One region of the Kitasatospora sp. NPDC005751 genome, then DNA from elsewhere that is predicted to be linked to it. Evidence: riboswitches for the same ligand, from Rfam matches in the RefSeq annotation. Region 1 holds a riboswitch; the other holds the start of a gene.
The links. Region 1 has a riboswitch for glycine ahead of gcvP (aminomethyl-transferring glycine dehydrogenase). Riboswitches for the same ligand answer to the same signal wherever they lie in the genome.
Positions count from the first base shown of each region.

Region 2: linked by a shared signal. The riboswitch ahead of gcvT (glycine cleavage system aminomethyltransferase GcvT) and the one ahead of gcvP (aminomethyl-transferring glycine dehydrogenase) in region 1 are both predicted to bind glycine.

Region 1 is NZ_JBEXYC010000017.1:123,075-128,968, reverse strand. Features, by position in the region: gene ABZ497_RS18420 (DUF2382 domain-containing protein) at 1-1,123, opposite strand, end outside; glycine riboswitch at 1,347-1,450, shown strand; gene gcvP (aminomethyl-transferring glycine dehydrogenase) at 1,690-4,590, shown strand; gene ABZ497_RS18410 (DUF5999 family protein) at 4,700-4,891, opposite strand; gene ABZ497_RS18405 (hypothetical protein) at 5,243-5,815, opposite strand.
Region 2 is NZ_JBEXYC010000002.1:44,895-50,788, forward strand. Features, by position in the region: gene ABZ497_RS02940 (ABC transporter substrate-binding protein) at 1-389, opposite strand, end outside; gene ABZ497_RS02945 (ABC transporter permease) at 445-1,434, opposite strand; gene ABZ497_RS02950 (enhanced serine sensitivity protein SseB C-terminal domain-containing protein) at 2,094-3,035, opposite strand; gene ABZ497_RS02955 (enhanced serine sensitivity protein SseB C-terminal domain-containing protein) at 3,182-3,964, opposite strand; glycine riboswitch at 4,229-4,335, shown strand; gene gcvT (glycine cleavage system aminomethyltransferase GcvT) at 4,565-5,686, shown strand; gene gcvH (glycine cleavage system protein GcvH) at 5,821-5,894, shown strand, end outside.

The sequences.
Region 1 (5,894 bases):
CCGCGGTGTTGTCGTGGACCTCGACGTGCTCGCGCCGCAGCTCGTCCCGGATCACCTCCTCGTCGGTGTAGCGCTCGACGACCAGGCGGACCCGCTCGATCGGCGCCAGGTACTTGCGGACCACCGGCCGCTCCTCGCGCAGCGTGACCTCCTCCACCGCCTCGGCGATGTCCTTGTCGCTCAACGAGGCCCGCTCCGCCTCGCCGACCGGCGTCCGCTCCACCCGGACCCGCTCGCGGACCACCGGCACCCGGCGCTCCACCGCCTCGCTGGTCACGTACTTGCGCAGCTTCGCGGTGCCCACGACATGCCACTCGGTGGTGATGTCCAGCCGTTCCTCACGGCAGGTGATCTCCACCGGAGCGTTCGGCGCCGACGAGGCCGCGCCCGCGCGGTCGGGCGCCGGGGTGCCGGAGGTGGCGGCCCGGGGGGCCGCTACCTCGGCGCCGTCGGGGCCGCCCGTGACGAGCGGGGCCGCCGGCGGGCGCTGCTCCGGTGCGACGGGCGCCGACGGGGTGGTGGCGGGCGCGGTGGCGTCGAGGGTCCGCACGTTGGGCTCCGTAGCAGGTTCGGACGGCTTGCCGAGGTCGGCGGCCGGGGGGACGGTGAGGGGCGGGGCCATGCTGTCGGCCGAGTGGAAGGCGAGCGGCTTCGCCGGGGCCGCCGAGGCCGACTGGTCGGCGGGCTTCGCCGCGGCGGCGCCCGCCACCGCGGCGGTGCCCGCCGCTGCCGCCGGGGCGGCGGCCGGCACGCTGCCGAAGTCGAGGTCGGCCGGCTCGGAGCCGTCGCCGGCCGACGGCCGGCCGTCCACCTGGGTGTCCAGCCCGTAGTAGCGGTAGAGCTGGAGCTCCTGGGCGGGTGAGAGGTGCTGGCCCACGCCGAAGTCCGGTGACTCCTTCACCAGGGACTTGTCGTAGGGCACCCGCAGTTCGTCGCCGGAGAACTCGCTCGTGGTCAGGGGGACGAAGGCGTCCCGGCCGAAGATGCCGGTCCGGACGGCCGCCCATTCGGGCTGCCCGGTGGCGTCGTCCAGGTACACCTCGTCGACCGTGCCGATCTTGTCTCCGTTGCGGTCGACCGCCTTGTGGCCGATGAGGTCCCGGGGGTCGATATCGGTCTGCACTCTTTCCTCCAGTGCGTTGCGCCTGCGGAACGCCCGCAGGCCGGCGGCCGGCCCGCCCGTCCCATCCGCCACTTCACACCAAAAGCCATGAACCGGACCGGCGCGACCGGGGTGCGGCCGGACGGGCCCGGTGCTGCGCCGTCCGGGTCACGGACCGGCTGCTCACCTGCCAGGACGCACCCGTGATCGAGGCGCCTGCCGCTGGTACCCTGGGCGCGACCGCCGAGCCCGCTCGGGAGAGTCCCCGAGAGCGGAAGTCGCTGGTCGGGGCGCCGAAGGAGCAACTCCTCCCCGGAATCTCTCAGGCATCCGTACCGTGTGGGATAGGTCACTCTGGAAAGCAGGGCAGGACTGCCGGCGAGGGAGCCGGCGGCACCACCCTCACCGACGGTGCAAGCCGGCGGGGCGCCACAGCGCCTCGCGCGGGTGAAGCTCTCAGGTCCCGATGACAGAGGGGGAGGCCTGTCGGGTCCGTCCGCCCCAGGCCTGTCCGCTGTCGTCCGCAGCGGCGGTGCCGCCCGGCGTGCGTACCCCCGCCGGTCCGTGACCAGGAGGCCTCGACCACCATGAACGCCCAGCCGAACGCGGGACGCACCACCACCCCCGTGACCCTCACCGAGCTCGAGCAGGCCAGCCCCTTCGAGAACCGCCACATCGGCCCCGACGTCGCCGCGCAGGAGAAGATGCTGGCCCAGGTGGGCTACGGCTCGCTGGACGAGCTCGCCGCCACCGCCGTGCCCGAGGCGATCCGCTCCATCACCGGGCTGGACCTGCCCGCCGGCCGCAGCGAGGCCCAGGTCCTCGCCGAGCTGCGCGAGCTGGCCGGTCGCAACACCGTCCTCCAGCCGATGATCGGCCTGGGCTACTACGGCACCTTCACCCCGCCGGTGATCCTGCGCAACGTCCTGGAGAACCCGGCCTGGTACACCGCGTACACGCCGTACCAGCCGGAGATCTCGCAGGGCCGTCTCGAGGCGCTGCTCAACTTCCAGACCGTGGTCTCCGACCTCACCGGTCTGCCCACCTCCGGCTCCTCGCTGCTGGACGAGGGCACCGCGGCCGCCGAGGCGATGTCCCTGGCCCGCCGTGTCACCAAGGTCAAGGGCGGCGTCTTCCTGGTCGACGTCGAGACCCTGCCGCAGACCGTCGCGGTGATCCGGACCCGCGCCGAGCCGACCGGCGTCGAGGTCGTCGTCGCCGACCTCTCCGCCGGCATCCCGGCCGAGATCGCCGAGCGCGGCGTCTTCGGCGTGCTGCTCCAGTACCCCGGCGCGACCGGTGTGGTCCGCGACCTCGCCCCGGTGATCGAGCAGGCCCACGGCCTCGGTGCGATCGTCGCCGTCGCCGCCGACCTGCTGGCGCTGACCCTGCTGAAGTCCCCGGGCTCGCTCGGCGCCGACATCGCCTGCGGCACCTCGCAGCGCTTCGGCGTGCCGATGGGCTTCGGCGGCCCGCACGCCGGCTACCTCTCGGTGCGCGCCGAGTACGCCCGCTCGCTGCCCGGCCGCCTGGTCGGCGTCTCCGTCGACGCCGACGGCAACCGCGCCTACCGGCTGGCCCTGCAGACCCGCGAGCAGCACATCCGCCGCGAGAAGGCCACCAGCAACATCTGCACCGCCCAGGTGCTGCTGGCCGTGATGGCCTCGATGTACGCCGTCTACCACGGCCCGGACGGCCTGGCCGACATCGCCCGCCGCACCCACCGCTACGCCGCCGCCCTCGCCGAGGGCCTGCGGGCCGGCGGCGTCGAGCTGCTGCACGGCGAGTTCTTCGACACCGTCACCGCGGTCGTCCCCGGCCGCGCCGCCGCGATCGCCGAGGCCGCCCGCGCCCACGGCATCAACGTGTACCAGGACGGCGAGGACCGGATCTCGGTCTCCACCGACGAGACCACCACCCGCGAGCACCTGGCGGGCGTCTGGGCCGCGTTCGGCGTCGAGGGCGTCGAGACCCCGGAGAGCGCCGAGGCGCTGCCGGCCGCGCTGCTGCGCGAGGACGAGTACCTGACCCACCCGGTCTTCCACAGCCACCGCTCGGAGACCGCCATGCTGCGCTACCTGCGCCGCCTGTCGGACCGCGACTACGCGCTGGACCGCGGCATGATCCCGCTGGGCTCCTGCACCATGAAGCTCAACGCGACCACCGAGATGGAGTCGGTGACCTGGCCGGAGTTCGGCCAGCTGCACCCGTTCGCGCCGATCGACCAGGCCCAGGGCTACCTCACCCTGATCCGCCAGCTGGAGCAGCAGCTGGTCGAGGTCACCGGCTACGACGCCGTCTCGATCCAGCCGAACGCCGGCTCGCAGGGCGAGCTGGCCGGTCTGCTGGCCGTCCGCGCCTACCACCACGCCAACGGCGACGTGCAGCGCGACGTCTGCCTGATCCCGTCCTCCGCGCACGGCACCAACGCGGCCTCCGCCGTGATGGCCGGTATGCGCGTGGTCGTGGTCAAGACCCTGGTCGACGGCGACGTGGACGTCGAGGACCTCCGGGCGAAGATCGAGCAGCACCGCGACAACCTCGCGGTGCTGATGGTCACCTACCCGTCCACCCACGGCGTGTACGAGACCCAGATCACCGACATCTGCGCCCTGGTGCACGAGGCCGGCGGCCAGGTCTACGTGGACGGCGCCAACCTGAACGCCCTGGTCGGCCTCGCCAAGCCGGGCAAGTTCGGCGCGGACGTCTCGCACCTGAACCTGCACAAGACCTTCTGCATCCCGCACGGCGGCGGCGGCCCGGGCGTCGGCCCGGTGGCGGTGCGCGCGCACCTGGCGCCGTACCTGCCGAACCACCCGCTGCAGTCCGAGGCGGGCCCGGCCACCGGCGTCGGCCCGATCTCGGCCGCCCCGTGGGGCTCGGCGGCCATCCTGCCGATCTCCTGGGCGTACGTCCGGCTGATGGGCGGGGAGGGACTCAAGCGGGCCACCCAGGTGGCGGTGCTGAACGCCAACTACATCGCCAAGCGCCTGGCCCCGCACTTCCCGGTGCTCTACACCGGTCCCGGCGGCCTGGTCGCGCACGAGTGCATCATCGACCTGCGCCCGCTCACCAAGGAGACCGGCGTGACGGTGGACGACATCGCCAAGCGCCTGATCGACTACGGGTTCCACGCGCCGACGATGTCCTTCCCGGTGGCCGGCACCCTGATGATCGAGCCGACCGAGTCCGAGGACCTGCACGAGATCGACCGCTTCTGCGACGCGATGATCGAGATCCGGGCCGAGATCGACAAGGTCGGCTCGGGCGCGTGGCCGGCCGAGGACAACCCGCTGCGCAACGCCCCGCACACCGCGGGCGCGCTGGCCGGTGACTGGGCGCACGGCTACTCGCGCCAGGAGGCCGTCTTCCCGGCGGGCGTGAACCCGGCGGACAAGTACTGGCCGCCGGTCAGCCGGATCGACGGCGCGTACGGCGACCGCAACCTGGTCTGCTCCTGCCCGCCGCTGGACGAGTACGGCTCCTGAGCCGACTGACGCGGTACGGCAGGGCCCCGGCGGAGTCTTCTCCGCCGGGGCCCTGCCCGTTGTCCTGCGTCGCCGGTGCCGCTCGGCGGCCGACCCCGCCGCCGGCCGGTCAGGCGGCGTGTGCGACGGGGCGGCGCGGGGCGATCACCCGGCCGTCGGGCAGCAGTTCGCCGGTGTCCTCGAAGACCAGGACGCCGTTGCAGAGCAGGCTCCAGCCCTGCTCCGGGTGGCAGGCCACCGGTACGGCCGCCTCGCGGTCCTCGGACTCCGCCGACGGGCACTCAGGACGGTGCTGGCACATACGCGTACCCTCGCTTCGCTTGGCGATCCTCCCCGTGGTGCGGCGCCGCCGGGTGACCGGCGGGAGCCGCCGCGGTAGTCGGATCCTGTCCGGCGCCGGGCCAGGTGTGGACCGGCGCTCAAGTGGGTAGGACAGGGGGTCCTTCCACGCTGGTTCCCAGTGTCGGCATCCCGGGGCGATCGCGCAGCAATTTCGTGACATGCGCCACAACTACCGGGCAGAGATCACCCGTTCAGGTGGCAGCAGACGTGAATGAGCGCCGGAGGGGTCAAGGGGCGGCTGACTCGATTCGGCCATGCCCTATGACCCGTCCGGGTGGGTACGGGTGGCGCGGGGGTGACGGGGGAGCGTTCAGGAGGAGCCGAGCAGCAGTGGCCTGGCGAGCGGGGCGCGGGTGAGGACGGGCAGCAGGTCCGCCGCCGGGTAGGCGCGGTGCGCGGTGACGCCGAGCGGGGCCGGGGCCAGTGGGATCAGCTGGTCCGCGTCGGGGCCGGCGTCCGGGCTGTGCAGCCAGAGCGCGGTGGCGTACTGGCCCGGAAAGGTGAGCAGCCGGGGCTGCCGTCGGGTCCGCGAGGTCTGGGCGAGCTGCCAGGCCTGGCGCAGTGCCCGGACGGTGGAGTCCAGGTACGGCCCGGCGGTGAAGTGGGAGAAGACGTGGCCCTCGACGCCCTGGACCACCTCGGCCGCGGCCGCCACCTCGGCGCCGTCCTTGATCAGGAACCGCCAGCCCGTCCGCCGGGCGGCGGCGAGCTCGGGACGGGGCCCGTCCAGGACGTGGACCGCGAGCGGATGCGCGGGCAGCAGTGGGCCGGTCGGATGACGCAGCGCGGCGGCGGCGGGCTGGCGCAGCGCGGTCTCCGAGTCGAGCGCGGCGAGGACCGCGCGCAGGGCGCTGGGCGGGGGCTGGGGGGTCTGCAGAGTCATGGCGGGGTCGCCTCTCCGTGCGAGATCGGCGTGCGAGTGCGGCATACCGGCATGGCGCGGTGTGTCGTCGGTGACGGAA
Region 2 (5,894 bases), on a different contig from region 1:
AGCTTGTACGTCCAGGTCAGGCCGTCCGCGCTGGGCTGGCCCATGGACTCGGCGAGGTCCGGGACGAGCTTGTTGCCCTCGTCGCCGGGGCCCGGCGCGAAGGTGGTCAGCGGACGCCCGTACAGGCGCGAGAAGTTGTAGATGTAGGCGTAGTACGTGTTGCCGGGGTCGAGCGAGTCCGGCGTGCCCTTCATCTCGTAGGTGACCGTCCCGCCCTTCTTGTCCGAGGCGTTGACGATGCCCTTGGTGGCCGCGTCGGCGCCGCCGCCGGACGCGGCGGAGGACGACGAGTCGCCCCCGCTCTTGGATGAACCGGAGGTACACCCGGTGACGACCAGGACAGCGGCGGCGGCCACTGCGGTCAGTCCGACGGTACGGGACCTACGCATGGTGAGATCAACCCCTTGAGGAAGTGGTGGCGGATCGGAGGGTCCTGACGTGATGTCAGTTGCTCTTGGGATCGAGGGCGTCACGCAGCCCGTCGCCGAGCAGGTTGAAGGCGAGCACCGTGAGGAAGATCGCCATACCGGGGACCACCATGTACTGGGGGTCCACCTGGTAGTACTTGATCGCGTCGTTGAGCATCCCGCCCCAGGAGGCCTGCGGGGCCTGGATGCCGACGCCGAGGAAGCTGAGGCCCGCCTCGAAGAGGATGTTGGTCGGGATCAGCAGGGTCGAGTAGACCAGGATCGGACCGACCAGGTTGGGCAGCAGCTCCTTGAACAGGATGAACGGCCCCCGGGCGCCCAGGCTGCGGGCCGCGTAGACGAACTCGCGCTCACGCAGTGAGAGGGTCTGGCCGCGCACGATCCGGCCCATGTAGGGCCAGTTGAAGAAGCCGATCACGAAGATCAGCACGCCGATGTGCAGCGGGAGGCCGTGCAGGCCGAACGCGCCGCCCTGGAGCGAGGCGGAGATCGCGATGGCGAAGAGCAGCAGCGGGAACGCCAGGAAGACGTCCATCACCCGGCTGATCAGGGCGTCCACCCAGCCGCCGTAGTAGCCGGCCATCACGCCGAGCACGGTGCCGAGGGTGTTGGAGAGCAGCGTCGCCCCGAAGGCGACGAGCAGCGAGACCCAGGAGCCCTCGATGACGCGGGAGAGCAGGTCACGGCCCTGCAGCGGGTCCACGCCGAGCGGGTGGTCGAGGCTCATGCCGCCCCAGTCGCCGAACGGCAGACCACCGAGGTTGGCGTCCAGGAGGTCCTGGTTGAGGGCGTCGGGGTCCAGGCCGAACATCGACTCGATCGGCTTGGCCAGCACGGCCAGCAGGACGAGCAGGATCACCACGACGGCGCCGGCGACGGCGGCCTTGTCCCGTTTGAAACGGGTCCAGGCGATCCGGCCGAGCGAGCGGCCCTCGATCTTCGTGGCCGGGCTCGCGGCGGCGGCTGCCTCCGGCGTGTTCCCGGCGGTCTTGATGGGTGCGGTCATGGTCAGTTCGGTCCCCTCGCCGACGGTGGCCGGCCCACGGGTGCCGGTCGCCGGTTCGGCGGTACGGCTGGTGCGGACGTGCGGAGGTTCAGGTGCGGGTGTTCAGCGGTGCGACGTGCTCGGGTACTGCGGCCGCGCGGGATGGGCGTCGCGAGGCTCAAGCGGTCCGCCAGCGCGTTCACCCTCGTGGGGCACCCAGTACGCGCGGTGCGTTGCGCAGAACTCTCTGCCATCCGAACTGGCTTGCGCCAGCCCTGACAACCGAGAGATGCCCAACTGTGATCTGTCGGCATGCACCTCTGGATCTTCGGCATATCCCTCTTCACACAGCTGTTACATGCATGTCAAGGGGCTGCACCGAACCAGCCGGAAATCCGACCGGAAATGCCAGGACCGACATGACGGATCGTCATGTCGGTCCTGGTGGAGGGCTTTGGGTGCATATACCCGGACTACCCGTTATCGCGCCGAGAACACCCGAACATCCGTGCTTGCGACAGGTGTCCGAAGTGCCCGTAGTTGGGACACGAACACCTGGTCTGCCCGGAGTTGGGGTGCGGGCGCCGGAATGCCCGGCGTGCGCTGCCGACACCGCAATGCCCGGAGCCCCGGCACGGGCGGCGGAACGCCCGGCGCACGCCGCGTCGACCGTGCGGGCGTCAGCGCCCCGGGTAGCCGGGCCAGGGCTGCTGCGGCGGCGGCTGCTGCCCCGGCCACACCGGGCCGGGCGCCTGGGTGCCGTAGCCGTACGCCGGGCCCGCCTGCGAGGCGTAGGGCGGCGGCGGCACCGGCGGGTACGGCGCGGCCTGCGAGCGGCCGTGGCCGCCCGCCTCGCGGTCGTAGAACGGCCGCGCGTTGGCCCGCATCCAGAGCGCCACCGGGTCGTACTCGTCCCCCATGGCGACGGTGGAGACCGCGAGCCCCTCCGGCGCGACCGCGATCGCGCGCTGCATCAGCGCCCGGACGGCCTCCACCGTGGGCGGCGAACTCTCGTACAGCTCAAGTCCGATGGCCAGGTACGGTTCGCCCACGGAGGGCTGCACCCAGGCCCGGCGCAACGCCTTGACCGCCCGCACCTCGACCGCCTGCCGCTCCAGCAGCGCGAAGAACTGCTGGGCCTGCACCTGCGGTTCGCTCAGCTTCAGCGGCCCGGCCGGCAGCCGGTCCAGGCCGGCCGCGATCCGGCGCAGGTCCGCCCAGGGCACCCCGACGCCGCCGCCGGGGGCGTGCGGGTTCAGCCAGAGGCCCCAGCGGGTGCGATAGAGCGAGGCGGCGATCTCGCGCCCCGAGATCACCTCGTGCGCCCGCGCCCAGCCGGACGCCGCCAGCTGCTCGGGCGAGGTGACGGCCGGCGCGTAGCCGTGGCCGCTGATCTCCATGTTCCCGTACTGGGCGTCCGGACTGCCCGGCGTACCGTGCCAGAGCAGCATCCAGACCTGCCCCGCGGCCAGCGCGTGCAGCAGTGCCTCGTACGCCTCCCAGCGTTCCGGCGCGACCTCGCGCAGGGCGTGCTCCAGCGCTCTCGGATCCGCGCCGGGGCGCCCGGCGGGTGCCTGGCCCCAGGGCCCCGGTGCACCGCCCGCTACCGCTCCCGCACTCATGCGCCCACCTCGCTGCGCCTCTTCTTCTCTCACCTGCCGCCGGCCCGGCGGTCATCTGCAGGCACCCTATGGGGCGCCACCCGCCACCGCCACGCCGACGTGCCCGGCGGTGGCCTCCGGCCCGGTGCCGGGCGAGGAGGAACGCGTCACATCCGTGCGTAGAACGGCTGGACCCGGTTGAGCAGCCACTCGACCACGGGGTCCTCCGCGAGGTCGAGCAGTACGAGGTGGACGCCGCCGGGCAGCGGCGCGGTTCCCAGCGCACGGCCCAGGGCCTCGTTCACGGCGGCCGGTTCGGCCGGGGCCGCCGGATCGAGCTGGACGCCGACGAACATCACCGTCGGCTCGCCCTCCACGCTGGCCAGCGCCCGCCTGGCGGTCAGGACGCCGGGCAGGCCCGAGAGCTCGTACCGGCAGGCGGCCAGGAAGGCCTCCGGGTCCTCGCCCGGCACCGGTTCGCGCAGCGCCACCCGGCCGCCGGTCGGTGCCTCCGGGGCGTCCCAGCGGTCCTCGCGCGGCCCGCGCCGCAGCTCGGCGACGCCCTGCGGCGGCACCGGGATGCCCACCGGCGCCTCCGGGTTCACCGCGATGCCCACGCCCAGCGGCAGCCCGCGGGCGAACTCCCAGACCGGCGCGATCGCGAAGGCCATCCCGGGCGCCTGCTGGAGGAGCACCTCCTGCGAGGAGAAGACCGGGACGTAGGGGTCGCCGGCCAGCTCGATGGTCGGCAGGTCCAGGGCCTGGCCCTGCGGGTCGCCGCCGGCCGGCAGCGGGATCCACACCTGGCTGCGGGCGAGCACCTCGAACACCCGGGGGGTCGCGCCGGGATCGCCGAGCGCGGCCGTGAGCACCTGCTCCAGCTCGTTCGCGGGCCATCCACCGCCGGGCGGCGCCGCCTCCGGGCCGCCCCACCCCTGCTGCTGCTCCACCGGGTACCCCATCCGCCGCTGTACCGCCCTCTGTCCGCCGACGCCGAGCAGCCTAGCGGGCCCGCGGCCGGGGCCGCGGTGCGCGCCGGTACCGGTCGGTACGGGGCCGGGGCGGTACCGGTGGGCTACCGGTGGCGGGTGCGGGCCGGGCCCGCCGGGCGGGGCCGGGCCCGGGGCCCCTCTCCCGTCTTCCGCCGGGACGTGCCATGATGTCCGCGTCTGCGGGTGTTCCCCGCCGAGAACCTCAACTCCATACCGGCCGCTCGAACCCGCGCGGGAGAGTCCGGAGTACCCCCGAGAGGCGGTACAGCCGGCGCCGAAGGAGCAAGTCCTCCCCGGAATCTCTCAGGCCCCCCTACCGCACGGGTTAGGCACATCTGGAAAGCGGCGCACGGCCCTGTCGCGCGCCCACCCACGGTGCAAGCCGCCATGCTGTCCTGTTAGCTGTGAAGCGCTGCGGGCCCGCGTGCGGTGAAGCTCTCAGGTTCGACGACAGATGGGGAGACCCAGCCGCCGCATGCCCGCGCGCAGGCTCGGTCCCCGAGCGGGTCCGGTCCGGCGTGCGCACACCTGAGTGCCCAGACCGAGGAGTTCCAGGCCATGTCGTCCCTCCGCCTCACCGCGCTCGACGCGCTGCACCGCGCCCTCGGCGCGACCATGACCGACTTCGCCGGCTGGGACATGCCGCTGCGTTACGGCAGCGAGCGCGAGGAGCACCTCGCCGTCCGCACCAAGGCCGGTCTGTTCGACCTCTCCCACATGGGCGAGATCACCGTGACCGGCCCGCAGGCCGGCGCGATGCTGGACCACGCGCTGGTCGGCTTCGTCTCCGCGCTCGGCGAGCTGCGGGCCCGCTACACCATGATCTGCGCCGAGGACGGCGGCATCCTGGACGACCTGATCGTCTACCGCCTGCGCGAGGACGCCTTCCTGGTCGTCGCCAACGCCTCCAACGCCCAGCTGGTGCTGGACGAGCTGATCGCCCGCGCGAAGGGCTACGACGCCGTCGTCACCGACGACCGCGACACCTACTCGCTGATCGCCGTCCAGGGCCCGGAGTCCACCGCGATCCTGGCCGACACCACCGAGGCCGACCTGCCCGGCCTGAAGTACTACGCGATCCTCCCGGCCCAGGTGGCCGGCCGCGACGTGCTGCTCGCCCGCACCGGTTACACCGGCGAGGACGGCTTCGAGATCTTCTGCAACCCGGGCGACGCCGCGCACATCTGGACGGCGCTGACCGAGGCCGGCACCGGCCGCGGCCTCGTCCCCTGCGGCCTCTCCTGCCGCGACACGCTGCGCCTGGAGGCCGGCATGCCGCTCTACGGGCACGAGCTCTCCACCGACCTGACCCCCTTCGACGCCGGCCTCGGCCGGGTGGTCCGCTTCGACAAGACCACCAACGAGGGCGCGTTCGTCGGCCGCAAGGCCCTGGAGCAGGCCGCCGCCGCGGCCGAGGCCAACCCGCCGCGGGTGCTGGTCGGCCTGGTCTCCGAGGGCAAGCGCGTGCCGCGCGCCGAGTACACCGTGGTGACCGCCGACGGCGCGCCGATCGGCCGGATCACCTCGGGCGCGCCCTCCCCCACGCTGGGCAAGCCGATCGCGATCGCCTATGTGGACGCGGCGCACGCCGCCCCGGGCGCCACCGTCGCGGTGGACGTGCGCGGCAAGCACGAGCCGGTGCAGGTCGTGGCGCTGCCGTTCTACAAGCGCGCCCGCTGACGCCCCTCGGGCGCGCCCGCCGAGGCCTCACGAGCGCGCCCGCCCGGGCCTGACCACCCCGAAGATCCACGTCGAAGCCGTCCGTCCGGCGGCCCGCTTCGTCGTACCCGCTTCCCATCCTGGAGAATGACGCCATGAGCAACCCCCAGCACCTGCAGTACACCAAGGAGCACGAGTGGCTGACCGCCGTCGAGGACGGTGTCTCCAC